Regions from separate parts of the Nocardia sp. NPDC056100 genome, predicted to be linked through region 2. Evidence: predicted binding sites of a transcription regulator. Region 2 holds the regulator's gene; the other holds the start of a gene.
What was found. The regulator HspR, encoded in region 2, represses chaperone genes until heat shock. The targets are predictions, from matches to a motif close to ANNTGAGTNNNNNNNACTCANNT.

Region 1 (15,780 bases), 270 kb from region 2:
GCTCCGGCCTCGTTCGGCGTGACCACCTGGTTCTGCCCGGCTGCCTGGCTCGGCACGGTCGCCGCGGCGGGTGTGTTGTGCCTGGCCAGCTGGACGCCGTAGCGGCCGAGCGCCGGATCGGACAGTGTCACCGTCACCTCACCGCTGTGCGTATCCACATCGGTGCGCAGCTGGGTGTTGGCCGTCGGATCGGATCCGATGCCCAGGGTCTCCCCGATCGGCGTGTGCAGTACCAGATCGGCGATGGTGGCGAACACATTGGTGTCCAAGGTCAGCGAGACCGAATTGCGCTGTACCGGAACGACTGCCGCGCCGACGTATGCGCCGCCGAGTCGCAACTGTCCGGCAATCGGCTCGGGTTTGGCCGCGCGGGTGGTTTCGGTGGTCGTTCCGACGCGGGTGGCCGGAATATTCAGCGGTGCAGGATTTTCCGTGACATGCGGTGTGAAAAATGCTGTGAGGCCGATATTGTCGGCAACCGGCGTATTGTCGACCGGTGCTGTGACGTTGCCGGGCGCGGTCACCGTCGCGTGCCGGTCACCCGGCGCGGCCACGATCGTGCCGGATTTCTGTGCGTCGGCCATTTGGTTGGCGATGTAGGAGCCGGCGGCGACGGTGAGACCGATGCTCGCCATTCCGGCGGTGACGATGGCGCTGTAGCGGAGCACCTGTGCCGCACGCCGCGATGATCCGGCGGCCTGCGTCGTGAGTTGATGCGACATGACTGGTGCGGTCCTTTCCCTCTCCCCTGGTCCCCCTGCGTCTTTCGACGCCCACGACCCGCACCATTGAAAGTCGTACGCCCGTCCAGGTTACGGTGACGCGCGGTGACACCCGCCGCCCTCGAGACCAGGATCACAGCGACTGTACCGACAGATGAGACTGCCAGGTCCGAAATGGGAACTTCGCCCGGGTTTCTGCATCGGCAGGTTTCCGATATCGGAAGGCTGGGTAAATACCAGAGAGCGGCGAGCGCCCACTCGACTGCCACTCGAGGACCTCCGGCCAATGTCGTCCGGTCGGCACCAGGCACGGCGCACCCAAGGGTGGCGCTCGCTCGCTCTACTCCCTGGGAATTGGGGGAGATCTAGGCCGGAGGCCGGGATCGGCGGCGGGTCAGTGGAACTGGCCCGCCGTCCGGCCGACTCCGGGCGGACCGGCGAAAGCCTGTGCCAGCCCGAGCCATTCGAGCGCCTGCGCACCCTCCACCTGCAAAGACAGGTCATCGAGATGCCTGCGCTGGGTGACGGCGAGGCAGAAATCCACGGCGGGACCGCTGATTCGCTGCGCCGCGTCCGCGGGACCCCAGGTCCACGCGGAGCCGTCGGGCGCGGTCAATTCGATCCGGAACTCCGCATCGGGCGCGGTGCGTCCGTGCGTGAGGTACGCGAAATTGCGGGTGCGCACGCCGAGATGCGCGACGTTCTTCAACCGAGCGGTCGGTACCCGAGTGACCCCGAGCGCATCCGCCACATCCTGCCCGTGCGCCCAGGTCTCCATGAGCCGCGCGGTCACCATGGAGGCCGCGCTCATCGGCGGTCCGAACCACGGCAGTTTGGTTCCGGCGGGCACCGTTCGCAAAGCCTCGACCAGCACCGCGCGATCGCGCCGCCAGGCCGCGAGCAATTCCGGCGCGGGCGTCTTGGCCTCTTCCTCGGCAGCCTCGTCCACGAAGGTGAGAGCCTTGGGCAGCGCCGCCTGCACGAGCGCGTCGAAGGCGACCGTATCGGTGGCGGCGATCGCGGCGACGCGATCGGTCCAGGTCAGGTGTGCGATCTGATGGGCGATGGTCCAGCCGGGCGCGGGGGTGTCCCGCTGCCACTCGGCGGCATCGAGATCGGCGATGAGCCGGTCCAGGTCGTCGCATTCGGCGGTGAAGTCGGCGAGCAACGCCTCGAGATCGGCCATCGAAAGTCCTTGTCGCTCAAGCTCGCTGTGCCGAGACAGGCACAGAACGGGCACACACGCCATTGTGTGTGCCGTCGCCGCCAGCATCGCAGTGCGGCCGAAAAAATGCAAGCATGCGTGCTTGTATTTGCCTCGAAGCGGCCGTCTACCAGCCGAACAGGATCAGATGCACCGCGCCGACGCCGAGCCCGAGCGCCGCGCCGTGCAGATACAGCAGCCACGCGTCCTGTTCCACCGAGGCGTAGAACATCTCCATGAACTCGCCCGGCGTCAGCTGCTGGAGTTTGCGCGCGGCGAATTCGTCGATCTTCTTGGCCTGCGCCGCCGCGAATTCCTCGTCCTCGACCAGGCTCGGCGCGAGTCCGGCGGCCGCGGCGGTCGCGCCGACCTTCAGATTGTCGAAATTCCGAGCCCCGAACACGGTGCGCACGAAGGTGTGCGTCGGCCCGAGCTGCCGGTGGATCTCGGCGGCGATGAGACGCTCGAGCAGCTGCCGGGTCTTGTCGCCATTGGTGCCGTCGAGCAATTCCTTGGCCAGATTGGGCAGCGTCAGCACCTGGTAGGCCAGGATGTGCGCGAGATCGGCCGCGGCCTCGGGCTGCCGCTTGGCCAGCAGCGCCTGCTTCCACAGGTACTTGTAGCGCGGTTGCGGATCGCCGGGCTCGAACACCATTTTCACCGCGATCACATTGACCAGTACGCCGATGGCGGCGGCCGCGGCCAGGATGACCACCCAGCTCGGCACCCAGCCGACGACCGGAATGCGGTGGTGCACTTGCATATACAGCGCCAGCAGCAGGCCGAACGGCGCGCCGAGCAGTCCGATGCGCACCATGAATTTGAGTTCGGGCGCGGCGATGGTGGTGGTGAGGTCCTTCAGGATGTGTGGATTCTCCTGCAGGTACCGAATGACGAAACTCTTGATGTCGATGAGCTGATCGACATTGTCGCCGAGCTGTTCGAAAGCCCGCCGGGCCAGCGTCGGCAATTCGCGTTCCACGCGCTGGTACAACACATTTCGGGCCGCGCGCGGGACCGCGCCCCACAGATCCGGGTTCTCCCGCTTCATGATCTCGTTGACCATGGACGGCACCTGTTTGCGGCCGACGTCGGCGATGTAATCCGCGATGCCGTCCAGATCCAGCTCATGGATGAAATCGCGCGGACTGCCGATGCGCATGATGGCGACGTCCACGCAGATGCTGGCCATTTTCTCGGCGCGTGCGGGGATGAAGCCCTGGAAGCCGAGCTGTTTGCCGTCGCCGGAGAAGGTCGGCAGCACCTGCACGCGGCGCGGCAGATAGGGATAGAGAATGTCCAGGCCCGGAATGCGGATACCGCGAAAGTAGAGCGGCCAGAACAACATCAGCACGCCGGTCCAGTTGGTGAGCCAACCGGCGATGGCGCTGAAGATGGGGAAACTGATCAGGTCGACGACGAGTTTGGGTTGGCCGGTCAGCTGCTCCCAGTCGAGGAAGACACCCGAGGCCATTGTCGTCATTACTGCGTCCCCCTGCGGCCGATGGTGAGAAAACGGACACACAACACTCTCATTGGCCAAGTGTGCTGTCAAAAGGTCGATGGCCTCGGAGAACGTGTCATATTGTGCGTGGTTTCACGGGACCGGCAATACTGGTCGGGCGACCAAATAGGGTAGTCAAGGGAGAGATGAATGAATGTCGACCGCCGCGGCTTTCTGACCGGCGCCGCCACCGCCGCCGGCCTGGCCACCGCCGCGAGCCTGGCGACCACCGCACCCGCCGGAGCGCAACCCGCGCCCGGCAAACTGCCCTTCCCCGACGGCGGGCCGCTGCGCATTCTCGTCACCGGTGACGCGGGCACCGGCGCGCGCCCACAGTGGGCCGTCGCCGACGCCGCCCGCACACTGCACGCGCAACAGCCCTTCTCCTTCGCCATCGGACTCGGCGACAACCTCTACGAACAGGGGCCGCAGTCCGATGACGACGCCCAGTTCAACGCCAAATTCGAAGACCCCAACCACGATCTGGACTTCCCCTGGATCATGGTGCAGGGCAACCACGACAACAGTTCCATCCTGCCCGGCGACGGCGGCTGGCTGCTGCGCGGCGATCACGAGGTCGCCTATCACTCGCGCTCACCGCGCTGGTGGATGCCGTCCCGCTACTATTCGGTCCCGATCGGCGATCTGGTCGAATTCTTCGTGCTGGACCTGAATCCCATTGCCGCGTACCTGCCCCCGCTGTTCGCGCCGTACTGGGCGGCGGACGGCCAGTTCATGACCGAACAGGCCGCCTGGCTCGATCGCGCGCTCGACGCATCCACCGCCAAGTGGAAGATCGTCTGCACCCACCACCCGTACCTGAGCAACGGCAGTCACGGAAACGCCGGGGAATACGAGGGTTTGAGCATCGAACCCGTCAACGGCATCCACGTGAAACGCTTCTTCGAAGCGCATGTGCTCGGCCGCGCCCAGTTCCTGCTCTCCGGGCACGATCACTGCCTGCAGGTGCTGGAACCGAATCCGGCCTGCAAGGGCACCCGGCAGATCGTGTCCGGCGCGGCCGCCAAGACCAATTCCGGTTCGCACGAGAAGGATCCGGCCCGCATCACCCCGGCGCTGTTCGAGAACTTCACCGATCTCGGCTTCATGGTGCTGGACCTCACCGCGTCATCGGCGGACCTGACCGTCCACACCGTCGATCCCTCGAACGGTCAGCCCACCAACGTATTCCAGCGTCGCCTCTGAGCCTCAGGGCTTGAGCACGATCCGAATCGGGTTGCCTTCCTTGGCATCGAGGGCATGCACCGCCTTGGCGGCATCGGCCAGCGGCACCACCGCGCTCACCGATCGCGAGAAGTCGACCCGCTGCAAACCCTGCAACTTCACCAGCTGCGTGACGTGCTCCGGCCCGGACCCGTAGTGCCCGCGCAATTGCTGCTGGAAGAAGCTGAAAGCTGTTCCGCCGGTAATGGTGATCGGCTTGTTGGTCAGCCCGACCAGCACCAATCGCCCCTGCGGTGCGAGGCAGACCACGGCCTGTTCGCGCACGGCGGCGACACCGGCGAAGTCGAAGGCCGCGGCCAGCCCGGTCCCGGTGGCCGCGAAGATCTTCTGCCGCAGATCGGGATCGGCCGGATCGAAGGCGAGATCCGCCCCGAATTCCAGCGCCCGCTCCCGCGCCGCGGGCAGCGGATCGACCGCGATGATCGGGGCCGCGCCGACCAGCCGCAGCAACTGCACCCCGTGCGCCCCGAGTCCGCCCACGCCCCAGACGCCCACGGCCTCACCGGCTTTCACCTCGGCGGTCGCGGTGACGGCGGCCCACGGCGTGGAGACCGCGTCCGGAATGAAGCAGGCTTGCTCGAACGGCAGATCATCGGGGATCGGCACCAGCGTATCGATGCGCGCCAGCGTGTACTCCGCCCAGCCGCCGTCGTAGTCGACACCGCGCGTGAAGGTGGCTCCCCCGCGAATCTCCCCGGCCTGCAACAGCACTCGATCCCCGACCTTGGCGGCGGTGACCCCCGGCCCGAGCTGGTGCACGGTTCCGGCAACCTCGTGCCCGAGCGTCACCACATCGCCCTCGAGGAACAGCGGCGACAGCGTTCCGTCGATGAGGTGCACGTCCGACAGGCAGACGCCCGCCGCCTCCACCTTCACCAGCACATGATCCGGGCCGGGCTCGGGCACCGGAACCTCATCCAATTCCAAGCGGCGATTCGGTCCCAGGTGTAGTCGCGCGGCCAGCATGATCATCGACTCCTATGGCGGTTGGAAGCATTGCTCACTGCCAGCCATGCTAGGTCGAGAATTCGAGTGAATGGTCCGCTTCGTCCGCTACCCGGTCGACGCGCGCCGCCGGGTCCGGGCGGTCCGATGGGTATCGGAGGATGTCGACTCCAGGAATCCGGTGATGATCGCCGTCACCTCGGGTGCGCGTTCGAGCATCGGCACGTGGCCGCAGCGATCCAGCCATTCCGCGCGGTCCGGGCGGAGCTGTTCATTGAGCGTGCGCCCGGCGGCCGCGGACAGAATGCGATTCTCGACGCCCCAGATGGTGCAGACCGGCGGCATGCTGTCGCGGTCCGGCCAGCTATCCAGTGCGGCAAAGGATCCCAGGTCGCGAACCAGCCCGACCAGCGCACGGGCCGGAAAACCGTCGGACAGCGGCTGCACGTACGGGCATTCGCGATAGGCCCGGCCGTTCGAGAACCAGGTGCGAATGGTGGTGCGGGCGAACCATTTCGGGGTGTGCCAGCCGAACAGCGCGCGAGCGCCGGAATCGGGCAGCGCGCGGGTGAGCCGGGCCGCCGCGCCCAGATCGCCGCGCATGGCGGTGGATTCGGTGAGCGGGTTGATCGCCACCACCGCGTGCACCAGGCCGGGATGGGTGCGGGCCAGCGTGAGGCTGATGGCCGAGCCCAGGCAATTGCCGATCAACCGGACATCGGTGAGCTCATGGTGCAGCAGGAACGCGTGCACCAGTTCGGCATAGCGCGCGAGGGTGAAGCCGTCGGCGGGCTGATCGGAGGAGCCGTAGCCGGGCAGATCGAGCGCGTAGACCCGATGGTTCCTGGCGAGCGCCGTGGTCTGCGCGGTCCAGATCAGATGGGAGGATCCGGCATTGTGCAGCAGCACCACCGGTGGTCCGCTGTCACCGCGCTTCAGATAGGCGATGCGGATCCCGTCGAAGGTGAAGTCTTCCATGACGCTCCAGGTGGCTTCGTTGCCGGTGTCGTGTCCATGGTCCTCCGGAATGCGGCCGCGTCATAGGAGTTCGGCTCAGGCGGTGCCGATTTGGCCGAGTCCGCGGTCCAGGAAGCGGATCATCCAGTCGAAGCTGTCCTCGGAGTCGTCGCTCCACTGGAAGCCGTCCGACGCCTGCAGCGTCGCGAAGCCGTGGAAGGTGCAGCGCAGTGTGCGGATGGCGTGCACCATCTCGTCGTCGGGGATGCCGTAGCCGCGCAGTACCGCCCGCATGGATTCCATGACGCGCGAACTCGATTGCAGCAGTGGATCGTCCGGCCCGGTGAAGGTGGCCCCGACGGTGGCGCTGTAGCGGCCCGGATGCGCGACCACGTATTCCCGGAACGCGGTGGCGAAGGCCGCGAGCGCTTCGCTGCCGGACAGCCCGTGCATGGCGTCGCGCAGCCGCTGATCGAGTTCGGTCATGGCGAGCGTGGCGACGCCGTGCTGCAGATCGGCGAGGCTGTCGATGTGCTTGTACAGCGACGGGGTGCGAACGCCGAGTCGCTGAGCCAGCGGGCTCAGGGCCAGGTTCGCGAAACCGGCGTCGTCGGCGAGTTGCGCTCCCGCCGCGACGACATCGGTCTTGCTGAGCCCGGCTCTAGGCATTCGCGTGCTCCTTCAGGAACGGCAGGATCAATTCGGCGGTCCGCTCCGGCAGCTGCGCGTGCGGGTAGTGGCCACCATTCTCGACGAGTCCGAGGCTGCCGAGTCCGGTGGGCAGCGCGGCGATGATGGCCCGGCCCTCGGCCTCCGGGTTCGGGAAATCCGGATCGGCGGTGCCGATGACGATCAGCGCGGGCTGGGTGACGTTGGGCAGCTGCGCCTGCGCGTCGGCGGGAGTCGACTTGCCGGTCTTCATGAATTCGGCCATCCGGCCCGGCTCGCGGAGCTTGGCGGCGTTGGCGGCCATGTACTCGTCGTAGTCGGCGGGCTTGGTCGGGTAGGCGATGTTCAGGTACTTCAGCCACTGGTTCACGCTCTTGAAAATCATGGTGCCCATCAGCGCGGTCATGCCGCGGCGGTACCGGGACACGGTGAAAAGCGCTCCGACGGAAGGGGTTTGGGTCAGCGTGAAGGGGTTGATCTCCACGATGGCGCGCACCAGTTCGGGTGATTTGGCGGCGGCGATGGTGGCCGAGCCGCCGGAGAGCGAGTGGCCCACCACGATCGCGGGTCCGGCGTTCAGTCCGGCGATCACCGCGAGCAGGTCATTGGCGACATCGGTGCGGCTGATGGCTTCCTTACCGGTCTCGGACACCCAGTTCATGCTGGAATCCCCGTGTCCGCGCATATCGGTGCTCACCACCCGGTAACCGGCGGCCGCGATGATCGGGGCCAGGAACCGGTAGGCCTGGCGGCGGTCGCCGATGCCGTGCGAGAGCACCACCAGGGGGCCTTCGCCGATCGAGTCGTATGCGATCCGGCCGCCGTCGATGTCCATGTACTCGGTCATATCGTCCGCTCCTTCGTGTGGCTAATTCCTGTAGCCATAAAGCTAATAACTTTAGCCAAAGTCGTCAACCCTCAGTTTTCGGCGTGTCTCCGGTGGATAGTTGCCATATAAACTGTCCGGCGTGGCGGATACCGAGAGTGATGTGAACGCGAACGTCGGCTATCTGGTCTGGCGGCTCTCCACCCGCTGGCGCGCTATCCTCGATCGCGCTCTCGCGCCGCACGGTCTCACCCAGGCGCAGTATTCGGTGCTCGCCCCGCTCTACGGTCTGACCGGTGATGGGACGCGTCCGAGTCAGCGAAAACTGGCGGACCTCACCGGTTTGGACGCCGTCTACATCTCCAAACTGGTCCGCGCCCTGGAACGCCAGGGGCTGGTCACCCGCGCGGCCAGTTCCGTCGACCCGCGCGCGGTCGAACTCGCGCTGACCGAACAGGGCGCTGAAACCGCCCGCCGCACAATAGAACTCGTGCACGGCATGCGCGACCGCCTGACCGCGCCGCTGGGTGGGAACGGCAGCGAGCGCACCGCGGAGCTGGCAGCCATGCTGCGCGAACTCCTCGATGCGCCCGAGGGTGCCGAATAGCGCTGTCGCTAAGGCTTTTTCACAGCGTCTCGCCCGCGCGCAGCTTCTTCGCCCGCTCGATGACCGAGGTCAGCACCCGATGCGCGATGGCCAGTTCCTCGGGGTCCGAGCCGCCGAAGATCGGCCGCGTCAACGGCGCGATCGTCTGCATCAGCGTCTTCAACTCGGCCGAACCCGCGGCGGCCAATTCCACCGGCCCCGGCCCGTCGATCGCGGATCCGCTGACGAACCCCTTCTTCTCCATCCCGGCGAGCAGCTCGGCCGTCCCCGCCGCATCGACGCCGAGCTGCCGCTGCCCGGCCAGGTAGCGATGGAATTCGCCCGGTTCGGCGACCGGCCCGCGCGCGGCGAGGGCCCGCAGCACGGCGTATTCATTGGCGGTCGTGCTGAATCCCTGTGCGATCAGCGTCGCCTCGAGCAGGGCGGTGACCGCCCCTTCCGCCTCGGCGATGTCCTGTCCGGTGAGTGTGGGTGCGGTGGTCATGGTGACTCCCTGTATCGACGAGTAAGCCGTCCTATCGCTTACTGTACATGGAAACTATGTCCATGGAATCTATATTCCGACCGGGGTGAATCCGGCGTTCGCCCGGGGCGAACAAGGTCGCGGAATTACTCGGCGGGGGCCGGAGTTGACTGGGTAACGCTCAACCTGAGTTGAGTAGGAGACGCTCAATCTTGGAAGAGGTAGAGAAGTGACCAACCCTCAGAACCTGCCGGTGCTATTCCTGACCGATCCGATCGTGCTCCCCGGCATGATCGTCCCGATCGAGCTCGACGAGTCCGCCCAAGCCGCCATCGATGCCGCCCGCGCGGGCAAGGTCAACCAGGTGTTGGTCGCGCCTCGCCTCGATGAGGGCTACGCCAGCTACGGCGTGGTCGCCACCATCGAACAGGTCGGCCGCATGCGCGGCGGCGCACCGGCGGCGGTGCTGAAGGCCGAGGGCCGCGCGAAGATCGGGCACGGCGTGACCGGACCCGGCGCGGCGCTCTGGGTCGAGGCCGAACCGGTCGAGGTGTCCGAGCCCGACGGCCGCACCAAGGAGCTCGCGGCCGAATACAAGAAGCTGGTCGTGGCGGTGCTGCAGCGGCGTGAGGCGTGGCAGGTCATCGACGCGGTGAATCAGCTGAACGATCCGTCGGCCATCGCCGACGCGGCCGGCTGGGCCCCGTACCTGGGCCATGACGAGAAGCGCGAGCTGCTCGAAACCCTGGACACCGCAACCCGTTTGACCAAGCTGATCGAGTGGACCAAACAGCACATCGCCGAGACCGAGGTCAACGAGAAGATCAGCGAAGAGGTCCGCGAGGGCGTCGAGAAGTCGCAGCGCGAATTCCTGCTGCGCCAGCAGCTCAACGCGATTCGCAAGGAACTGGGCGAGGGTGAGCCCGACGGTGCGGACGATTACCGCACCCGCGTCGAGACCGCCGATCTCCCGGACAATATCCGCGAGGCCGCGCTGCGCGAGGTCGATCGCCTGGAGCGTTCCAGCGATCAGAGCCCGGAATCCGGCTGGATCCGGACCTGGCTGGACACCGTCCTGGAGCTGCCGTTCAGCGTGAAAACCGAGGACAGCACCGATGTTTCGGCTGCCCGCGCGGTGCTGGACGCCGATCACCACGGCCTGGACGAGGTGAAGGACCGCATGGTCGAGTACCTGGCGGTGCGCGCCCGTCGCGCCGCACGCGGCCTGGAGGTCGTGGGCGGTCGCGGTTCCGGCGCGGTGCTGGTGCTGGTCGGCCCGCCCGGTGTGGGTAAGACCTCGCTGGGTGAGTCCGTGGCGCGTGCCCTGGGCCGCAAGTTCGTTCGCGTCGCACTCGGCGGCGTGCGCGACGAGGCCGAGATCCGTGGCCACCGGCGCACCTACGTCGGCGCACTGCCCGGTCGCATCGTGCGTGCCATGAAGGAGGCGGGTTCGATGAATCCCGTTGTCCTGCTGGACGAGATCGACAAGGTCGGCTCCGATTTCCGCGGTGATCCGGCGGCGGCGCTGCTCGAGGTGCTGGACCCCGCGCAGAACCACACCTTCCGCGATCACTACCTGGATCTGGATCTGGACCTGTCGGATGTGCTGTTCATCGCGACCGCGAATGTCATGGACACCATCCCCGGCCCGCTGCTGGACCGCATGGAACTGATCACCGTGGACGGTTACACCGAGGACGACAAGGTCGCCATCGCCCGCGACTTCCTGATCCCGCGTCAGCTGGAGCGCAACGCGCTCACCAGCGCCGAGGTTCAGATCACGGACGAGGCGCTGCGTGAGGTCGCGGCGAACTACACCCGGGAGGCCGGTGTCCGCCAGATGGAGCGCCTGATCGCCAAGGCGCTGCGCAAGGCGGCGACCAAGCTGTCCGAAACCGCGGACCTGAGCGATGCCGAAAGCATCATCACCGCAGGTGAATTCGTGCCGGACTCGGCCGATCAGCTGGTGATCGGTCTCGGTGATCTGAAGGACTACCTGGGCCGTCCGCGCTTCACCCCCGACGGGGTGGAACGCACCGCGGTCCCCGGTGTCGCAACGGGTTTGGCCGTGACCGGCGCGGGCGGCGATGTCCTCTACATCGAGGCCAATGCCGCCGAGGGCGAGCGCTCGCTCACCCTCACCGGTCAGCTGGGTGACGTCATGAAGGAGTCGGCGCAGATCGCCCTCACCTACGTGCGCTCGCACCTGGAGGAGATCGGCATCGAGCCGAAGGTGCTGGACCGCAATATCCACATCCACTTCCCGGCAGGCGCGGTCCCCAAGGACGGCCCGTCGGCGGGCGTCACCATGGTCACCGCCCTGGTGTCCCTGGCCCTGGACCGTCAGGTCCGAGCGGATGTGGGCATGACCGGCGAGGTCACCCTCAACGGCCGAGTCCTGCCCATCGGCGGCGTCAAGCAGAAGCTCCTGGCCGCCCAGCGCGCGGGCCTGAAGACCGTCTTCATCCCCGCCCGCAACGAGCCCGACCTCGACGAAGTCCCCGCCGAGGTGCTGGCCGCCCTGGATGTCCGCCCCGTCGCCGACGTGGCCGAAATCCTGGCCTACGCCATCGAGCCGGTCATCGAACCGGCCCTGGAAGGCCGCCCCCTGAGCGCCACCGCCTAACCCGCGAGCGCTCCTCATGAGGAGCCGTGCGTGCGTCCCACACGCACGGCTCCTCCCCTGTCAACTACCGAGACCGCGCGTGTTTCACATGAAACCGTCTTGCACCTCGGAGTAATCGCGCCGGCTACCCGGTGGGGCTGCCCTCGTCCACAGACACCGGTTGTCGCTGCGCAGCGAGGTATTCATCGATGACGGCCACCGATGCTCCGCTTGTCGATACCGCGAGGTACGAGGGTGACCAGAGGTGCGCGCCTCGCGAAGATCGCTGAATATTCTCCGGGAATTCCTGGCGTAGGTAGCGCGCCGACACACCCTTGAGGCTGTTGACCAACGTGGAGACCTGCACAGTTGGCGGGTAGTGGACCAACAGGTGCGCATGGTCTTCACCGCCACGGAACTCGATCAATGTTGCGTCGAACTTGTCGCAAACCTCGGCCATGATCTGCTCGCAGCGAGTCAGCATCGGCTCACTCAGGGCTTCTCGTCTAAAACGTGTGACGAAGACCAAATGCGCCTGTAAATTGTGTATGACTGTTCTACCTCGGCGTATATCTGGATCAGATACCCATCTCGGTGACATAGACCAAACGGTAGCAACGACAGGGGCGGGTCGTGAAACGGATCGTCACCGTGAAGCTGGTTCCCACTCCGGAGCAGCACGCGGCGTTGTCATCAACATTGAAGTTGTGCAATACAGGGGCGAATGCGGTCTCCCGGTTCGCGCACACCGCTACCGATCGCAGGCCATTCGCATTACAGAAACAGGTGTACGCCGATCTCAAGGCGCGCGGACTGTCCGCGCAGCCCGCGATTCGGGTCATCAAGAAGGTCTCGGACGCTTACGCGACCCGGCAGGGAAAGCTCGTCGGGGGGAACTATGGACTGCCCGGATCGAATCGCTATCGAAGGATCGCAGGCAAGGCCATCGTGTTCCGTGACGATGCGGGCCAACCATTCGACGATCGATGCCTGTCATGGCAGTTAGAAGACTCGACGGTGTCGATCTGGACCACGGCAGGACGAATGAAGGGCTTACGATTCGTATGTGCGCCATGGCAATTGGCACTACTTGCGGATCGCAAAGGGGAGTCGGATCTGATCCTCCGCGACGGCCACTTCTACTTGCACGCCACCGTCGATACAAGCACTCCACCCTCGCTGACCCCTTCGGATGGTCCGGACGGCTGGCTCGGGGTGGACCTGGGGATCGTGAACCTGGCTGTCACCACCGCCGATGATCCCTCCAACCTCGATCTGCGTTGGTCGGGTGGTGCGGTCACCGCGGTCAGGAAGAAGCATCAGGTCCTGCGCACAGCTTTACAAAAGGTGGGAACCAAGTCTGCGAAACGCAAATTGAAGAAGCATCGCCGGAAGGAAACCCGCTACGCCACCGACATCAACCACCAGCTCTCCAAAACCATTGTCGCGCAAGCACAACGCACCGGACAAGGCATCGCGATGGAAGACCTGTCGGGAATCCGGGACCGGGTACGGCTCGCTCGCACGCAGCGGCACCAATTACATACCTGGACATTCGCGCAGTTGCGGAAGCAGATCGCATATAAGGCGCAAGCTGCGGGAGTTCCCGTGCAGGTCGTCAACCCGCGTGGCACCAGCAAAACCTGCCACCGCTGTCGACACATCGACTCGGCGAACAGACCCAGTCAGCCAGTGTTTCGGTGCCGTCGATGCGCGTGGACCGGTCACGCCGATCACAACGCCGCCCACAATATTGCCGTACTCGGGTATGAAAGCTATCGGGCCGCCAATCAACCGGCCTAAAGCAGCCACTCCTCTCACAGCCAGTGAGAGCGTGAGCAGCAAGTCCGTCTTCTTGGGACGGATGGTTGATATGAAACGTGAATCCCGCGCGGTCCGTTTGTGTCTCGTAACGTGTGCTGGGTGATCACTGTTGCCACTTGGAATGTCCTGCATCGGGTTCATGCGGACAACTGGGACAGCTCGTTTTCCGGGCGCTGGCCGGAGGAGAAGGTGCGGATCGAAGGGGTCACCGGCGTGGTGGCGGGGAGATCCGAGCAGGTCATCGCGCTACAGGAGGTGAGCGGTGATCAACTCGCGAGTTTGCGGGAAGCGTTGCCGGGGCGGGAGTTCCATGTGCTGCGGTATCCGCGGGTGCCGCGGCCGCGGCGGGTGCCCTCGGTGCTGGAGGACCGCGGTGAGTTCCTGGTGTTGATCGTGGACGGCACCGCGCGTGACTTCGCCGCCGGAGCCTTCACCAGTGATCCGGGCAAGGGCTATGTCGCCGTGCTGCTGGACGAGGTGCTCGTGGTCGCCACGCACGTGACCGGCGATGATCGGCGCGGTGGGCAGTTCGCGCGGCTGGCGGAACTGACCGCGGGCGGACCGGTGGTGCTGCTCGGCGATTTCAACGCGCCCGCCGCGGAAGTCGGTGCGGCACTGGGGCCGGACTACACCGTTGCCGCGCTCCCGGCCGCTGCCATCGCGACGCGCCCGCGCAGCTCCGGTGCGGAGAAATCCCAGTTCATCGACCACGTGGTGACGCGCGGCCTCGCCGCGCGGGCCACGGCCGTCGAGGATGTGGCCGGGGTGTCCGACCACAATCTCGTACGCGCGACGATCGGCTAGAACTCCCCCGCCACGGCGAGCACGGTGCGGCCGGAGTGGTTGCCCTCCAGAATGGAGTGCAGCACGGCTTCGGCCTCGGTGATGGGCGCGTAGTTCTCCAGCAGTGAAAGATGCTGGGGCTTCAGGTCTTTGGCCAGGCGCGCCCACAGTTCGCGGCGGGATTTGATCGGGAAGTGCGCGGAGTCGACACCGAGCAGGGAGACCCCGCGCAGGATGAACGGCATCACGGTGGTGGGCAGATCGGTGCCGCCCGTGAGGCCGGAAACCGTCACCGCGCCACCGTATTTGATGGTCGAGAGGATATGCGCGAGGGAGGTGCCGCCGACGCTGTCGACCGCGGCGGCCCACTGCGCCTTGCCGAGCGGCCGGAGCTTCTCGCCCTCACCGGGCAGGCGGCCGATCACGCTGGACGCGCCGAGCGCGGTGAGAAGTTCGGTGGCGCCGAGCTTTCCGGTGGAGGCGATCACCTCGAAGCCGAGTCCGGCCAGAATATCCACCGCGACACTGCCGACACCGCCGGTCGCACCGGTGACCAGCACCGGACCCGATTCGGGGGTGATGCGATTGTCCAGCAGCGCCTGCACGCTCATGGCCGCGGTGAAACCGGCGGTGCCGAGGGCGGCGGCTTCGCGCGGGGTGAGGCCGTCGAGCTTCACCACCCAGTCGGCGGGGACGCGGGCGTACTCGCCGAAACCGCCGTTGTGCGCGACGCCGATGTCGTAACCGTGCGCGACCACCAGATCGCCGGGCGCGAATTCCGGGTTGTCCGAGGCGAATACCTCACCGGTGAGATCGATGCCGGGGATGATCGGATACTCGCGCACCACGCCGCCGCCGGGCGTGATGGCCAGCCCGTCCTTGTAGTTGGCGCTCGTGAAGTGCACCTTGATCGTCACCTCGCCCGGGCCGAGGAAGTCGTCGCCGACCGTCTCGCGCGCGAGTGCGATCCCGCTGTCCGTCTTGCGTGCCACCATCGCCTGGAACTCCATGCACCGAGCATAGGACTCGAACCGCTGGTCAGGGCGATGTTCCGGGGGAAGCGGCGACTTTACCCCGCACGTAATCGCTTTCGTTCCCGCACTGCGGCAACCTTGTTCTCAGCACAGCGGGAGACATTCTCCCCGCATCGCGAAAGACCAAGGAGCGCAGCAGATATGCCCTATTTCCAGACCACCGACGGCACCACTCTCGCCTACGAGGAGTACGGCACCGGAGCGCCGCTCGTCTTCATCGCGGGCTGGTCACTGCACGCGGATATGTGGGAGTACCAGCTGCACTACTTCGTGGAGCGCGGTTACCGCTGCATCCTGCTGGACCGGCGCGGCCACGGTCGTTCCGATCGCCCGGCCGCCGGATACGATGTGAACACCCGCGCCGACGATATCGCCGCCCTGATCGCGCATCT
Region 2 (15,780 bases):
CGCGACGCCGAGGCGTACCTCGGTGAGGAGATCACCGACGCGGTCATCACCGTCCCCGCCTACTTCGAGGACGCGCAGCGCCAGGCCACCAAGGAGGCCGGGCAGATCGCGGGCCTGAACGTGCTCCGCATCGTCAACGAGCCCACTGCGGCCGCGCTGGCGTACGGCCTGGACAAGGGCGACAAGGAACAGACCATCCTGGTCTTCGACCTCGGTGGCGGTACCTTCGACGTCTCGCTGCTGGAGATCGGCGAGGGCGTCGTCGAGGTCCGCGCGACCTCCGGTGACAACCACCTCGGTGGCGACGACTGGGACGAGCGCGTCGTGACCTGGCTGGTCGACAAGTTCAAGGCGTCCTCGGGCATCGACCTGACCAAGGACAAGATGGCCCTGCAGCGTCTGCGCGAGGCCGCGGAGAAGGCCAAGATCGAACTGTCGTCCTCGCAGTCGACCTCGATCAACCTGCCCTACATCACCGTCGACGCGGACAAGAACCCGCTCTTCCTCGATGAGCAGCTCACCCGCGCCGAGTTCCAGAAGATCACCTCCGATCTGCTGGACCGCACCCGCAAGCCCTTCCAGTCCGTCATCAAGGACGCGGGCATCGCCGTCGGCGACATCGATCACGTTGTCCTCGTTGGTGGTTCGACCCGTATGCCCGCCGTCTCGGAACTGGTCAAGGAGCTGACCGGTGGCCGCGAGCCCAACAAGGGCGTGAACCCGGACGAGGTCGTCGCTGTCGGCGCCGCCCTGCAGGCCGGTGTGCTCAAGGGTGAGGTCAAGGACGTCCTGCTGCTCGATGTCACCCCGCTGTCGCTGGGTATCGAGACCAAGGGCGGTGTGATGACCAAGCTCATCGAGCGCAACACCACCATCCCCACCAAGCGGTCCGAGACCTTCACCACGGCCGATGACAATCAGCCGTCCGTGCAGATCCAGGTCTTCCAGGGTGAGCGCGAAATCGCTTCGCACAACAAGCTGCTCGGCTCCTTCGAGCTGACCGGCATCCCGCCGGCCCCGCGCGGCGTGCCGCAGATCGAGGTCACCTTCGACATCGACGCCAACGGCATCGTGCACGTGACCGCGAAGGACAAGGGCACCGGCAAGGAGAACACGATCAAGATCCAGGACGGCTCCGGCCTGTCCAAGGAGGAGATCGATCGCATGGTCAAGGACGCCGAGGCGCACGCCTCGGAGGACAAGGCCCGTCGCGAAGAGGCCGAGACCCGCAACCAGGCCGAATCTCTCGTGCACCAGACCGAGAAGTTCATCAAGGACAACGAGGACAAGGTCCCCGGCGACATCAAGGAAAAGGTCGAGGCCGCGATCGCCGAGGCGAACGAGGCGCTCAAGGGCACCGATATCGCGGTCATCAAGACCGCGGTGGAGAAGCTCGCGACCGAGTCGCAGGCGCTGGGCCAGGCCATCTACGATGCGAGCGCCGCGGATCAGGCCGCCTCGGGCAACGGTCAGGCCGCGCCCGATGCCGATGACACCGTCGTCGACGCCGAGGTCGTCGAGGAGCCGGAGAAGAAGTGACGAACCCGAACCCGGAACAGGAACCGGTCACGGGTGAGGTAGGCGATGTCGCGGCGGAGGATTTCGCCGCGGCTTCGGCCGCCGACGTGCTGAGCGAGGATTCCCTCGCCGACGCCATCAGCGCCGAACTCGCCGAGCGCACCTCGGATCTGCAGCGGCTCACCGCCGAATACGCCAACTACCGTCGCCGTGTCGAACGGGACCGCAAGGCCACCATCGACAATGCCAAGGCCACGGTCGTCAGCGAATTGCTCGGTGTGCTGGACGATCTGGACCGCGCGCGTGCACACGGCGATCTGGAGGGACCGCTCAAGGCGGTCGCCGACAAGCTCGCCACCGCCCTGCAGAAGCAGGGCCTGGAGGAATTCGGCGCGGCGGGCGATCCTTTCGACCCGACCCTGCACGAAGCCGTCCAGCACGAGGGCTCCGGCCATGAGCCGGTGATTGGCATGGTCATGCGCAAGGGTTACCGCTTCGGCGATCGGGTGCTGCGGCACGCGATGGTCGGGGTCACCGACGCGCCCGAGGATCTGAACGGCCCGGCCGCATCGGATACGACGAACGCCGGCCCCGATGCCGCTGGTACCGAGTAACACACCGATGGCCCCGGCCGGGGCCGTTCGGGCGGTCTCTCGCGAGACCGCGAAGCCGGTGGTCCCGAATGGGACCGCGGCGCCGAGGAATTCGAGAGGAGGAGATGCCCGGTGAACCGGGAGTGGCTCGAGAAGGACTTCTACAAGGAGCTGGGTATCGCCTCCGGCGCCAGCCAGGACGAGATCAAGAAGGCGTACCGCAAGCTCGCCCGCGACCTGCATCCGGACAAGAACCCGGGTGACGCCAAGGCCGAGGAGCGGTTCAAGCTGGTCAGCGAGGCGCACGCCGTGCTGTCCGATCCGGAGAAGCGCAAGGAGTACGACGAAGCGCGAAAGCTCTTCGCGGGCGGCGGTTTCGGCCGCGGCGGCTTCACTCCGGGCGCCGGTTACGGTCAGCCCGGCGGCGGGTTCTCGCAGGAATTCAACCTGGGTGACATCTTCGGCGGGCAGCAGGCCGGCGCCGGTGACGGCGGACTGGGCGATCTGCTCGGCGGACTGTTCAACCGGGGCGGCACCCGCACCTCGTCGCGGCCGCGGCGCGGCAGCGATGTGGAAACCGAGACGACACTGGGCTTCCGCGAGGCCGCCCAGGGCGTGACGGTTCCGCTGCGCATGACAAGTCCGGCCGCCTGCACCACCTGCCACGGCAGCGGCGCCAAGCCGGGCACCAGCCCGCGCGTGTGCCCGCACTGCAATGGCGCGGGTGTGGTCAGCCGCAATCAGGGCGCGTTCGGATTCAGCGAACCGTGCGAGGACTGCCGGGGCACCGGATCGATCATCGATGATCCGTGCGTCGACTGCCACGGCACCGGTATCCAGAATCGGACCCGCACCATCACCGTGCGCATTCCCCCGGGGGTGCGCGATGGGCAGCGGATTCGGCTGGCGGGTCAAGGTGAGGCGGGTCTGCGGGGCGCACCGCCCGGCGATCTGTTCGTCACCGTGCACGTCAGCCAGGACAAGGTCTTCGGCCGCAATGCCGACGATCTGACCCTGGTGCTGCCGGTCAGTTACAGCGAACTGGTTTTGGGTACAACGGTTTCCGTGCCGACACTGGAGGGACGCGTCGGCGTCAAGGTGCCCCCGGGCACCGCCGACGGCCGCACCCTGCGCGTACGCGGGCGGGGTGTGCCCAAGCGCGACGGCGGGGCGGGCGATCTGCTCGTCACCGTCAAGGTCGCCATCCCGCAGAAGCTGGACGACAATGCCGCCGAAGCGCTCCGGCGCTATGCGGAGGCGGAGAAGACCAGTGGATTCGATCCGCGTGCAGGCTGGGCAGGTGCGTGATGAGTTCCGATCCGAAGAAAGCCGCCGAGGCACAGTACTTCCTGATCTCGGTGGCGGCGCAGCTGGCGGGCATGCACGCCCAGACGCTGCGCACCTATGACCGACTGGGTTTGGTTTCGCCGCAACGTACTTCGGGCGGCGGGCGGCGCTACTCCGATCGGGATGTGCAGCTGCTCCGCGAGGTACAGCGCCTGTCCCAGGACGAGGGCGTGAATCTCGCGGGCATCAAACGGATCATCGAACTCACCAATCAGGTCGAGGAACTCCAGCAGCGCGTGGCCGAACTGAGCGGTGAGGTGGATCGGCTCCGTGCGGGGTACCGCCCGGATCTGACTCCGCCGCAGCGCAGTACGGCGCTGGTGGTGTGGCAGCCGCGGCATCGGCGAACGCAGTAGTCGGGCAACGCCGCATGCGATAGCCAGCCGGAAACGGGAAGCAGCGCTCCGAATGTCGGGGCGCTGCTTTTTTATTGCGTTGGCGGGCCGTGAAATTAATACAGACCGCTCGGTTGTATTGTTTGCTAATTGTATGTTTTGTCCAGCTGTGGCATGGGAATTCATCGCCTGTCATGGTTGCGGCAGGATCGCTCCCTTACTGAAGATTGCAAAACGAATCCCCCAAGATCGGTAGCCGAAAGCCGGTGTCCACCGGCGTTTCCCAGTTGAACAGTCTGTTTTCGTGCAGGTTTGGTTGCAACGGGCTCGTTTTCGGGGAATTACAGGCATGTTGTTGAAACGACTCATTCCGTTGCTGGCAAACCTCGCCTATAGTTGCTCAGCAACGGCTGCTGTCGAGTGTCCCGCAGCACTGCACTCACCGGCCCTGGCTTGTGTTCGAGTGCGAAATGGGGTTGTGACACAAATGGATTCGCGGACCGTCGCATTGATAAGAACGACGTTCAAGGCGGTAGCTGCGGAGGATGGTGGCCCCGAAAAACTCGCTCGATCGTTCTACGCCATCCTCTTCACGGAGTACCCCCAGGTTCGAGACTTCTTCCCGGCAGCGCTGGACGCCCAGCGCGATCGGCTGGTGAAGGCCATCGCCTATGTGGTGGATCGCCTGGAGGAACCCGATAAGCTACTGCCCTTCCTGGCGCAGCTCGGCCGCGACCACCGTAAATACGGTGTGGTCGGCGAACACTATGCGGCAGTGGGGAAATCACTCAAGGCCGCGCTGGAGTCGTACGCGGGCACCGAGCTGTGGACCGATGAGATCGGCCGGGCCTGGGACGAGGGCCTCACGGTCATCGCCTCCACCATGATGGAGGCCGCGGACCGGGAGACCACACCACCGGTCTGGACCGGCACCGTCATCGAACACCGTGAGGTACTGCGCAATCTCGCGATCGTGCGGCTCAAACTGGATCAGCCCATCCAATACGCGGCCGGTCAGTACATGAGCGTGCAGATCCCCTCGCGCCCCCGCATGTGGCGCTATCTCTCCCCGGCGATTCCCGCGAATCCCAGCGGCGAGATCGAATTCCACATTCGCGGCGTCACCGGCGGCTGGGTCAGCCCGGCCATGGTCGGGCACACCAAGGTCGGCGAGAAATGGCTGATCGGCTCACCGCTCGGCGGTCTCGGCGTGCCCCGCAATACCCGGCGCAAGATGCTGATGATCGGCTGCGGCACCGGAATCGCCCCGCTGCGAGCACAACTCATGGCCATGACCCAGCGCCGCTCCAATCCCAAGGTCGATCTGTTCGTCGGCGGTCACTACCCGTGCGACCTCTACGATCTGGAAATCCTCGGGCAGCTCGCGCAGTCCAATAAATGGCTCACCGTCACCCCGGTCACCGAAAGCGATGAGGATCCGTGGTGGCAGCTCTCCAATTCCAGTGAGCCCAAGGAACATCCGGGACTGCAACCGCGGGTCGTCGGCCAAATCGGCAAGGTGGTCGCGAGTTTCGGCGCCTGGGACGATCGCGATGTGCAGATCGTCGGGTCGCCGTCGATGGTGCAGACCACCAAGTTCCGGCTGATGGCCGCGGGGACCTCCACCAAGAACATCCGCCACGATCCGCTCTTCTGACCCCTCCCGAAAAGACCCCCGCGCCGCTGCCTGTCGCTCGGCAGCGGTGCGGGGCACCACCTAACTCTCAGAACCCTTCGTAGCGAATGAGTTCGCGCGGGGTGCCGGTGGCGATGAGCATTTCCACCGTGGACTGCACCATGGCCGCGCCGCCGCAGACCAGGATCTGCTGCAGGTCCAGCGGGCCGAAGCGGTGGACCACCTCGGCGAGGGTGCCGGGCATCAGCTCCTCGGGCTGGAAGCCGATATCGACGCGGCAGGATTCGTACCAGTCGTCGATCCAGTCCGGATCCTGCTCGTCCAGCACCACGGGAATGATTGTCAGCCAGGGCAATTCGTTCGCGAGCAGCGCCAGCATATCGGCGGCGTAGAGATCGCGGGGGAAGCGTCCGCCGACGAAAAGGTGGGTGCGCGGGGGGTGCTCGCGGCGTGAGATATCCAGCAGCAGCGCGCGGAACGGGGCCAGGCCCACCCCGTCGGCGATCATGATCAGGTCGGTGGCATTGTCGGCCACCGCCAGCCAGCCCGCCGGATTGCGGATCTTCCACTCGTCGCCGGTGCGGGTGTCGGCGACCATGGAACCGCTGCACCAGCCGCCGGGCACGGTGCGAATGTGGAACTCCAGCTTGCCGTCCAGCGACGGCGGCAGTGCGGGATACAGGCGGCGCACCATATTCGGATGCTGCGGGGTGCGCACCTCCACCGACTGGCCCGGCGCGAACGGCACGAACTCGCCGATCAGCCGGACCACCGTGAGGTCCTCGCGCAGGCGGTGCGCGCCGACCACGGTGGCGGGCCACTCGGTCGGGCCGTCGATCCGAATCGGGCCGGTCTGATCGGGGTCGAGGGTCACCGCACACTCCTGCTCATCGAAAAACCTTGCACCGCACTATCTCTCACACAGACCGCAAAACCATCATCCGGCGCGCGTGCGGCCGGGACGCGGGTTCACACCGGGTCGGAGTTGATCGCCGACTCGGGCGTGCCCACCGCCAACAGTGCCCGTTTGGTGTCCGCGATCATGCGCGCCGACCCGGCGATCTGGATCTGCCGATCCGCCCACGCGCCGAAACTGGCCACCACCGCGCCCAGGTTACCGATCAGCCGCCGGTGCATGCCGAACGGCGGATCCGCGGGCGGGTACGGATGCCACCACGGGTTGGTCTCGTTCTCGCACACCGGGATCACCGTGAGCCACGGATTGCTCTGCGAGAGCTGCCACATGTTCTCCACGTCGTACAGATCGCAGGGGTAGCGCCCGCCCATGAACAGGTGCACGCGCGGATTGATACCGCGCCGCCCCATCTCGATCAGCTGCGCCCGGATCGGCGCGATACCGGTGCCGGAGCTGATCATGAGCACATCGCGGCGGCTGCGCAGGTCCACATGCAGTCCGCCCAGCGGGGACGCGATCATCCAGCGGTCGCCGACCTTGGTCTCATTGATGATGGCCGGGCTCACCCACCCGGTGCGCACCTTGCGGACGTGGAATTCGATCTCGCCGTATTGATTGGCGGGAATCGCGGGCGAGAGATACCGCCACATCTTGGGCCGCTGCGGAATCGCCACCGGCACATACTGTCCCGCCTGATAGGGGATCGGCGTATCGGATTGCAGCCGCACGATGGCCAGATCGTCGACCACCCGCCGGTGCCCGACCACGGTCGCCTCCCAATACGGTTGTGACGTATCGGAATTCGCGCCGATGGCCATGGACGCCGAAATCAGGATGGTGATATCGCGCCATCCGGACTCCAGCTGCCTGCTCCAATTTCCGACCCCGTTATAGGAGCGGAACGCGGCGAGCAGCGCACGACCGGCAATGTCGTAGTGCGCCGCCTCCACACCGTACTTGCGGTGATCGCGCGCGAGCTGCTCCAGGAATCGCTGCGCCCGGTCCCAATCCTCCAGATTGTCGAGCACGAACTGCACGGCCGTCACCAGCCGCTTGGGCTGCATATCCATGGCGGAGGGGAAGAGTTCCCGCAGGGCGGGGATCTCCGCGAATAGGTGACCGTAGAACGCGCTGATCAGTCGTTCGGGCCCGTGCGGGGCCTCGACGACTGTCCGGAAGTTTGCGCGGACCAGCGCTGCTGAACGCGCATCCACGACGTCGAGCTTTCCTTTCCTTGCTACTACCCCGGACGCGCCTGGTTCCAGGCGGTCCTCCGCGTCAAGTATCCCTGAAAAAACCGTGGTCGCACGGATATAGCCGAGGGTTGTGAATTTGCCGGTAGTTGGACGGCGGCGACGCACCGGGGGTTCAGATAACCAACACCGTCTTGCCACGTGCGCCGGAGGCGCCGATAACTTCCGGGGCCGCGTCCAGGGGCGGGGTGTTGTCGATCGGGACCACCAGATCGCCATTGCCGACATCGCGCAGCAGTTCCCGCAATTCCGGTGCGCCGCCGCTGGATTCGAAGTTTCCGCCGGTGATGCCGCGCGCTTTGAGCGCTTCCTCGTCGGCGGACCAGACGGTGGTGTACGCCGCACCGCCGGACTTGACCACGCTCGCATTGTCGGCGAACAGCGGCGGCGGACTCACCAGATCGAAGAGCACGTCGACTCCGGCGGGCACTGTGATCCGCACCGAATCCGCGATCGAGAGCGGCGCGCCCTCGGCGTGGGTCGGCGAGTCGGTGACGGTGATCCGCCCGTAGTTGACCACCTCGGTCGCACCCAGCCGGATCATCCGATCGGTGTCGTCCGGCCGCGCGGTCGCGATGACGTGCGCGCCCGCCAGCGCCGCGAGCTGCACCAGATAGGAGCCGACGCCGCCGGACGCGCCGACGATCAGCACGCTCTGCCCGGCCGCCACCTTCGCGGCGTGAACGAGATCGAGCGCGGTGATGCCCGCGGTGGGCAGGGCGGCGGCCTGGATGGAGGTCACCTCGTCGGGTATCCGGGCGATGATCGAGGTCGAGGGCACCACGATGTATTCGGCGAAGGTGCCGTGCCCGAGCGGCGGATTGAGCCATTTGCCGACCACGCGTTCGCCTATCTCGACATCGGTGACATCGGCGCCGATGCCGACCACCCGGCCCGCACCGTCCACGCCGGGGATGAGCGGAAAGTCGTGCGGCAGTTTGCCGTCCAGGAAGCCGTCGATGATGCGCTGGTCGAAGGGGTTGACGCCCGCGGCCTCGATTTCGATCTTGAGTTCACCCGGTCCGGCCTCGGGGACGGGCATATCGGCGGCCTCGGGGCGGCCACCGAATTCTCGAACCACGATCGCGCGCATTGCTGCTCCATTCGTCCGGATGTCCGAGCTTGGGATGAGCGGGTGATGCGTCAACGAACCCGGTTCATCGTAGGCAGGGACACCCTGGAACCGGTGTGATTCAGGCCATTCGGTTTTGTTCGTGGCGAGTAGCCTTACGGGGACCTTCGGCACTGGTGGTCGCACCGGAAATTCGTCAGACTTGAGCGGAACAGACTCAACTCCTGTCGCGTTGGTTCGAGTAAGCGACTAGTAGGAAGGTGAACGTGGACTCGTTCAATCCCACCACCAAGACCCAGGCGGCCCTGACCGCCGCATTGCAGGCGGCCTCCGCCGCGGGCAACCCGGAAATCCGTCCGGCGCACTTGCTGGTGGCGTTGCTGGATCAAACCGACGGCATCGCCGCACCCCTGTTGAAGGCCGTCGCCGTAGATCCGGCCACGGTCCGGCGCGAGGCGCAGGACATTGTCGACCGGCTGCCGCGCGCCAGCGGCGCCACCACCCAACCGCAACTCGGGCGCGAGGCGCTGGCCGCCATCACCGCCTCGCAGCGGCTGGCCACCGAGATGGGCGACGAATACGTCTCCACCGAACACCTCATGGTCGGCCTGGCCGCCGGGGATTCGGACGTCTCGCAACTGCTGCTCAAATACGGCGCGACCGCGGACGCGCTGCGCGAGGCGTTCACCGCAGTGCGCGGCAACACCCGCGTCACCAACGCCGATCCCGAGGGCAGCTACCAGGCGCTGGAGAAGTACTCCACCGATCTGACCGCCGCCGCCCGCGACGGCAAACTGGACCCGGTCATCGGGCGCGACACCGAGATTCGGCGCGTGGTGCAGGTGCTGTCCCGGCGCACCAAGAACAATCCGGTGCTCATCGGTGAGCCCGGCGTCGGCAAGACCGCCATCGTCGAGGGGCTGGCCCAGCGCATCATCGCGGGCGATGTCCCGGAATCGTTGCGCGGTAAGAAACTCGTCTCGCTCGATCTGGGCGCGATGGTCGCCGGAGCCAAGTACCGCGGTGAATTCGAGGAGCGGCTCAAGGCCGTGCTGGAGGAGATCAAATCCAGTGCGGGACAGATCATCACGTTCATCGACGAGCTGCACACCATTGTCGGCGCGGGCGCGACCGGCGAATCCGCCATGGACGCCGGGAACATGATCAAGCCCATGCTGGCGCGCGGTGAACTGCGCCTGGTCGGCGCGACCACCCTGGACGAATACCGCCAGCACATCGAGAAGGATCCGGCCCTGGAGCGCCGGTTCCAGCAGGTGCTGGTCGGCGAGCCCTCGGTGGCGGACACCGTCGGCATCCTGCGCGGGCTCAAGGAGCGGTACGAGGTGCACCACCACGTGCGCATCACCGACTCCGCGCTGGTGGCCGCGGCGACCCTGTCCGATCGGTACATCACCTCGCGGTTCCTGCCGGACAAGGCCATCGACCTGGTCGATGAGGCCTCGTCCCGGCTTCGCATGGAAATCGATTCCCGCCCAGTCGAAATCGACCAGGTGGAACGGGCCGTGCGCCGCCTCGAGATCGAAGAGGTCGCGCTCGCCAAGGAGACCGACGACGCCTCCAAGCAACGCCTGGAGAAGTTGCGCTCCGAACTCGCCGACGACCGCGAGAAGCTCAATCAATTGATGACCCGCTGGCAGAACGAGAAGCAGGCCATCGATTCGGTGAGCGCGCTCAAGGAACAGCTCGAAGCGCTGCGCGGGGAATCCGAGCGCGCCGAACGCGATGGCGATCTCGGTAAGGCCGCCGAACTCCGGTACGGGCGAATCCCCAAGCTGGAGAAGGAATTCGCCGAAGCCGAGGCCAAGGCCAAGGGCGCGTCCGATGGTGACGTCATGCTCAAGGAGGAGGTCGGCCCGGACGATATCGCCGAGGTGGTCTCGGCGTGGACCGGTGTCCCCGTCGGCCGCATGATGGAGGGCGAGACCCAGAAACTGCTCCGCATGGAGGATGAGCTGGGCAATCGCGTCATCGGTCAAAAGGCTGCGGTACAGGCGGTTTCCGATGCGGTGCGCCGGGCTCGCGCGGGCGTGGCCGATCCGAATCGGCCGACCGGTTCCTTCATGTTCGTCGGACCCACCGGCGTCGGTAAGACCGAGCTCGCGAAGGCGTTGGCGGACTTCCTGTTCGACGATGAGCGCGCCATGATCCGCATCGATATGAGCGAGTACAGCGAGAAGCATTCGGTGGCTCGCCTGGTCGGTGCGCCCCCGGGCTATGTCGGATACGACCAGGGCGGTCAGCTCACCGAAGCGGTGCGCAGGCGGCCGTACTCCGTGGTGCTCTTCGACGAGATCGAGAAGGCGCATCCGGATGTGTTCGACATCCTGCTGCAGGTGCTCGACGAGGGACGGCTCACCGACAGTCAGGGCCGCACCGTCGACTTCCGCAACACCATCCTGATTCTCACCTCGAATCTGGGTGCGGGCGGATCGAACGAGATGGTCATGAACGCGGTGCGGGTGGCCTTCAAGCCCGAGTTCCTGAACCGGCTCGACGATGTGGTCATGTTCCATCCGCTCGATGAGGAGCAGTTGGAGTCGATCGTCGACATCCAGCTGAACCAGTTGCAGAAGCGGCTCGCCCAGCGTCGCCTGAAGCTGGACGTCTCGGATTCGGCGCGGTTCTGGCTCGCGGTGCGTGGCTACGATCCGGCTTACGGTGCGCGTCCGCTGCGCAGGCTGATCCAGCAGTCCATCGGCGACACCCTCGCCAAGGAGCTGTTGGCCGGTGAGGTGCAGGACGGGGACACCGTGAAGGTCAACGTCACCCCGGACGGCGACAGTCTGATCGTCGGCCGCTAGTCCGGAAAAACGGGAATGCCGCACTTTTCGCTGTGGAAAGTGCGGCATTTTCATTTGCCGGTAGATGGCCGATTCGGAACCGCTCGGTCGAGTTCAAGCCCCGCAGGAGTCCGGCAGCTTAGGCTGGAGGCCATGACAACTCCGAGCGATCCATGGTCGCGGCGGCCTGAACCTGGCCCGGGGGAGGAGCCGACCCAAAAGGTCGAGCACCCCGCCGAACAGGTCGGGCACTCCTCGGAAGTCGCGGACAACCACGGCGGCGGCGAGCACATCTCGCCCACCGAATACTTCGGGCAGCAGCAGGGACCGGAAGCCACCCGGGTGCTGCCGCCGTACGACGCCAGCTGGGGCGGCTACGACAGCGGCGCGGGCTACGCCCCACCCACCGCCACCTATCCACCGGGCTACACCCCGAACCCGGCGGGTTACACCCCGAGCGGCGCTGCCGGATACGGCCAGATGCCGCCCGGCGAAGGCGGACTCAGCTACGGGCAGACCGGAGGGTATCCGGGTGGGCCCGGCGGCTATCAGCCCGCGGGATTCCCGCAGCAGCCCGCCCCGCCGCAGCCGCCGCGCAAAACCGGCCTGTGGATAGGTGTGGGCATCGCCGCCTTCGTACTCGTCGCCATCGCCGGGGTACTGCTGGGAGCGCTTCTCGCGAACAAGGATTCATCCGATACCGCGGCCTCCACCACCACCCGCACCAGCGGTTTTCCCATGCCGAACCTGCCCGGGAACACCTCGTCGCAGCCGCTGCCCAGCGGCATTCCGCAGATTCCGGGCCTCGGCGATATCGACTCACTCGGCGCGAATATGGGCACCATCGCGAGCAATGACGGCACCACCCTCACCATGACAACACTGTCCGGCACTACGGTGACCGTGCACACCGACGAACGGACGCAGGTCATTTCGCTCGGAAGTACGAAGGTGGCGGACATACCGGTGGGTGAAATGGTGATGGTGCAGGGCGATAAGGCCGCCGACGGAGCGATCCAGGCCAAGCTCATCATCAGCACGTCATTGCCCGGCGGAACCCGATGAGTGCAGGCATACCGGGCATACCCCCGCCCGGCTGGATAGGGTAGGCGGCGATGACGGCTATATGGTTCGGGTTGGCGGCGATCGCGCTGGTGGGTGCGATCGTGCTGCTCTATTTCGATCGGCTGCAACGGCAGCGCACCGGGCATGTGCGCCAGGTCTGGGCGAAATCCCAGGGGTACACCTATGTTTCGGTGGAACCGGCGCTGGCCTCCACCTGGCGGCGCGGCGCGCTGGCCAAGCTCGGATACCTGTCCGCGGTGGATGTGGTGTCCGGAAATCGCAAGGGCGAGAAGTTCGTACTCTTCGATCTGGAGGACGCCGCCACCCTGGTCGCGGTGCGCCGGCAGATCGGTTCGGACATCGATATCGATCTGCGCATGAAGACCGCCGCCCCGCCCAAGGACCACGATCTGGAAATGCTTGGCGCCATTGGTGATCGGGTGGTCTTCGCGACCAATCCGGACATCGCCCGGCATGCGGTGGATCAGCGCATGGTGGCGTTCATCGAATCGCTGCCCGATACCGTGCAACAGCTGTGGAGTGAGGGCAACTGGACCCTCGGCATGCTGCACGTGAGCTCGGTCGCCAAGGATTGGGAGATGGCGATCGACGCCGTGCTGCGCCTGTCCGGGCTGCTGCACGTGCTGCCGCCGGTGATCAACTCCGAACGCGGCCGCGATGAACTGCCCGAACCCGGTCGCTCGCACCCGGTTCCGGAGGACGAGAACTACGACGGCTACGACGAGGACGGCGATTACGAGCGCGGCCGGGGACGCACCCGCCCGCCCGGCGCGGCCGAAATCGAGGCCGATGACGACGAACTCAGCCCCCTGCTCGGTGACATCGCCGGTGGCGAAGGTGAGGGCGAACCCGAAAACTGGCGTCCCGCACTGAAAGTCGTGCCGGATCCGCGAAATCGCCCGCGCCGCAACTGGCCTCCCGCCGAAGAGGGCGACGACTGGGCCGATGACGAGGACGCTCCGCGCCGCCCCGCCGCCGAGGACGACTGGCCCGAGGACGAACCCGAGCCCCGCCGCGACGAGGAACCCGAAGAAGGCTGGCGCAAGGACCAGGGCCGCAGCGCCCCGCCCGGCGGCCCCTTCCACCCCGGCTTCCGCCCGTATCAGGGTCCGACGCCGAGGTGACGCGCGGCGGTCGATCGGTTCGATCCGCCGAAACCGTCGAGACGCGGCCAATTGCACGGGTACTGCCCTCGGTCCCGCGTGCGAGGGGCCAGAATGATTGCGCTGTCCCGGTCATCGCCGACCGTTCACCAGTCGTGCGAATGATGGGTTGCCGATGACCGAGGGTTCTCCCGAGCTGTCCCCGAGCGCCGAGCTGCCGATGAGCGCCGCGCGCCTGCCCGGCGCGCATCGGCCCGTGGCCTTGATCACCGGGCCGACCTCCGGAATCGGTAAGGCGTACGCCACCCGGTTGGCCGCGCTCGGCTACGACCTGGTGCTGGTGGCGCGCGATGAGCAGCGGCTCGCCGCGCTGGCGCACGACTGCGAGGTGCGTTTCGGGGCGCGGGCGCAGGTACTGCCCGCCGATCTGGCCGTGGCCGCCGACCGGGACCGGGTGGCCGCCCGGCTGGCCGAAGGCGTCGAATTCCTGGTCAACAACGCGGGATTCGGGCTCTCCGGCGAGTTCTGGGAAGCCACGCCGGAGACACTGCGATCGCAACTCGATGTGAACGTCACCGCGGTGGTCGAACTCACCCGCGCGGCCGTGCCGCCCATGCTGCACGCCGCCAACGGAACCGTGGTGAATATCGCCAGCATGGCCGGGCTGATACCCGGGAGGGGCTCGACCTATTCGGCCTCCAAGGCGTACGTCGTATCCTTCTCGCAAGGGCTGGCGAGCGGGCTGGCCGGGACCGGCGTCCGGGTGCAGGCTCTATGCCCGGGATTGGTCCACACCGAATTCCATGAACGTGCCGGTCTGCCGACCGAATCGTTTCCCCGGCCGCTCTGGCTGGATGTGGATCAGGTGGTCGCCTGCTCACTGGCGGATCTGGAGAAGAACCGGGTGATCAGTGTGCCCGGCATGCAGTACAAAGCGATCGCCGCGGTCGCCGGACTGATCCCGCGGTCCCTGGTGACCCGCCTGAATCGGGCCTTTTTCAACGCACGCGGAAGGACATAGACACAGCAATGCAGGTAACGACGACCGACCGGGACAGACTGGCCGAACTGGTACGTGAACTCGCCGTCGTACACGGCAAGGTCACCCTGTCCTCGGGCAAGGAAGCCGACTACTACGTGGACCTGCGCCGGGCCACCCTGCAGCACGAGGCGGCGCCGCTCATCGGCAAACTGCTGCGGGAACTCGTGGCGGACTGGGATTTCGAATCCGTCGGCGGGCTCACCATGGGCGCGGACCCGGTCGCGGCCGCGGTCATGCACGCGCCCGGCCGTCCCATCAACGCCTTCGTGGTCCGCAAGGCCGCCAAGACGCACGGCATGCAGCGGCAGATCGAGGGCCCGGACATCGTCGGCAAGCGCGTACTGGTGGTGGAGGACACCACCACGACCGGAAACTCGCCGGTCACCGCCGTGCGAGCACTGCGTGACGCCGGAGCCATCGTGGTCGGCGTGGCCACCGTGGTGGATCGCGAAACCGGCGCCGACAACATCATCGCGGCCGAAGGTTTGGAGTACCGCTCGATTCTCGGGCTGAAGGATCTGGCGCTGGGCTGAACTGTCGCCCTGAGTTAGCCTGTTGTTGGTCTTATGTCCGACAACGTTGTCGAACTGCTGTTGTGAAGGGTCGTGTGAGTCACCTGTGGTGAGCATTGCAATCAACAAGGGTCCCCAGAATGTTGCGATGCTCGGCATCGGTGCTTACCGGCCCGAGCGCATCGTCAGTAACGCCGAGGTGTGCGAAACGCTCGACTCCACCCCCGAGTGGATCTTCGACCGCACCGGTATCCACAACCGGCGGTGGATCAGCGGCGACGAGACGATCCGATCGATGTCGGTGGCGGCGGGCGAACGCGCGCTGAAGAACACCGGCATCGATCGCTCCAAGATCGGCGCGCTGGTGCTGTGCACCTCCAGCTGGCTCAAGCTCACCCCGCACGGTGCGCCCACCATTGCCGCGGACCTCGGCATGAACGGCATTCCGGCGTTCGATCTCGTATCCGGCTGCGGCGGCTTCTGCTACGGCCTGGGCGTCGCCACCGATATGATCCGTTCCGGCTCCGCCGAATACATCCTGGTCATCGGTGCGGAAACCATGACCG

Region 1: a site for HspR is predicted at 9,307-9,329, ahead of lon (endopeptidase La). Genes of this name have one in related genera too.

The regions. Positions count from the first base shown of each region.
Region 1 covers NZ_JBHJVY010000003.1:399,206-414,985, reverse strand. The annotation lists gene ACFC0O_RS24075 (hypothetical protein) at 1-722, opposite strand, end outside; gene ACFC0O_RS24070 (TIGR03084 family metal-binding protein) at 1,117-1,908, opposite strand; gene ACFC0O_RS24065 (hypothetical protein) at 2,054-3,409, opposite strand; gene ACFC0O_RS24060 (metallophosphoesterase) at 3,581-4,636, shown strand; gene ACFC0O_RS24055 (zinc-binding dehydrogenase) at 4,640-5,647, opposite strand; gene ACFC0O_RS24050 (alpha/beta fold hydrolase) at 5,729-6,598, opposite strand; gene ACFC0O_RS24045 (WHG domain-containing protein) at 6,674-7,246, opposite strand; gene ACFC0O_RS24040 (alpha/beta fold hydrolase) at 7,239-8,093, opposite strand; gene ACFC0O_RS24035 (MarR family winged helix-turn-helix transcriptional regulator) at 8,215-8,679, shown strand; gene ACFC0O_RS24030 (hypothetical protein) at 8,699-9,163, opposite strand; gene lon (endopeptidase La) at 9,432-11,768, shown strand; gene tnpA (IS200/IS605 family transposase) at 11,893-12,348, opposite strand; gene ACFC0O_RS24015 (RNA-guided endonuclease InsQ/TnpB family protein) at 12,381-13,550, shown strand; gene ACFC0O_RS24010 (endonuclease/exonuclease/phosphatase family protein) at 13,671-14,375, shown strand; gene ACFC0O_RS24005 (oxidoreductase) at 14,372-15,364, opposite strand; gene ACFC0O_RS24000 (alpha/beta fold hydrolase) at 15,530-15,780, shown strand, end outside.
Region 2 covers NZ_JBHJVY010000003.1:129,852-145,631, reverse strand. The annotation lists gene dnaK (molecular chaperone DnaK) at 1-1,539, shown strand, start outside; gene grpE (nucleotide exchange factor GrpE) at 1,536-2,132, shown strand; gene dnaJ (molecular chaperone DnaJ) at 2,244-3,419, shown strand; gene ACFC0O_RS22870 (heat shock protein transcriptional repressor HspR) at 3,419-3,814, shown strand; gene ACFC0O_RS22865 (globin domain-containing protein) at 4,281-5,450, shown strand; gene ACFC0O_RS22860 (FAD-binding oxidoreductase) at 5,518-6,303, opposite strand; gene ACFC0O_RS22855 (FAD-binding oxidoreductase) at 6,399-7,559, opposite strand; gene ACFC0O_RS22850 (NADP-dependent oxidoreductase) at 7,714-8,691, opposite strand; gene clpB (ATP-dependent chaperone ClpB) at 8,937-11,492, shown strand; gene ACFC0O_RS22840 (DUF5666 domain-containing protein) at 11,625-12,536, shown strand; gene ACFC0O_RS22835 (hypothetical protein) at 12,587-13,681, shown strand; gene ACFC0O_RS22830 (SDR family NAD(P)-dependent oxidoreductase) at 13,881-14,681, shown strand; gene pyrE (orotate phosphoribosyltransferase) at 14,690-15,235, shown strand; gene ACFC0O_RS22820 (beta-ketoacyl-ACP synthase III) at 15,321-15,780, shown strand, end outside.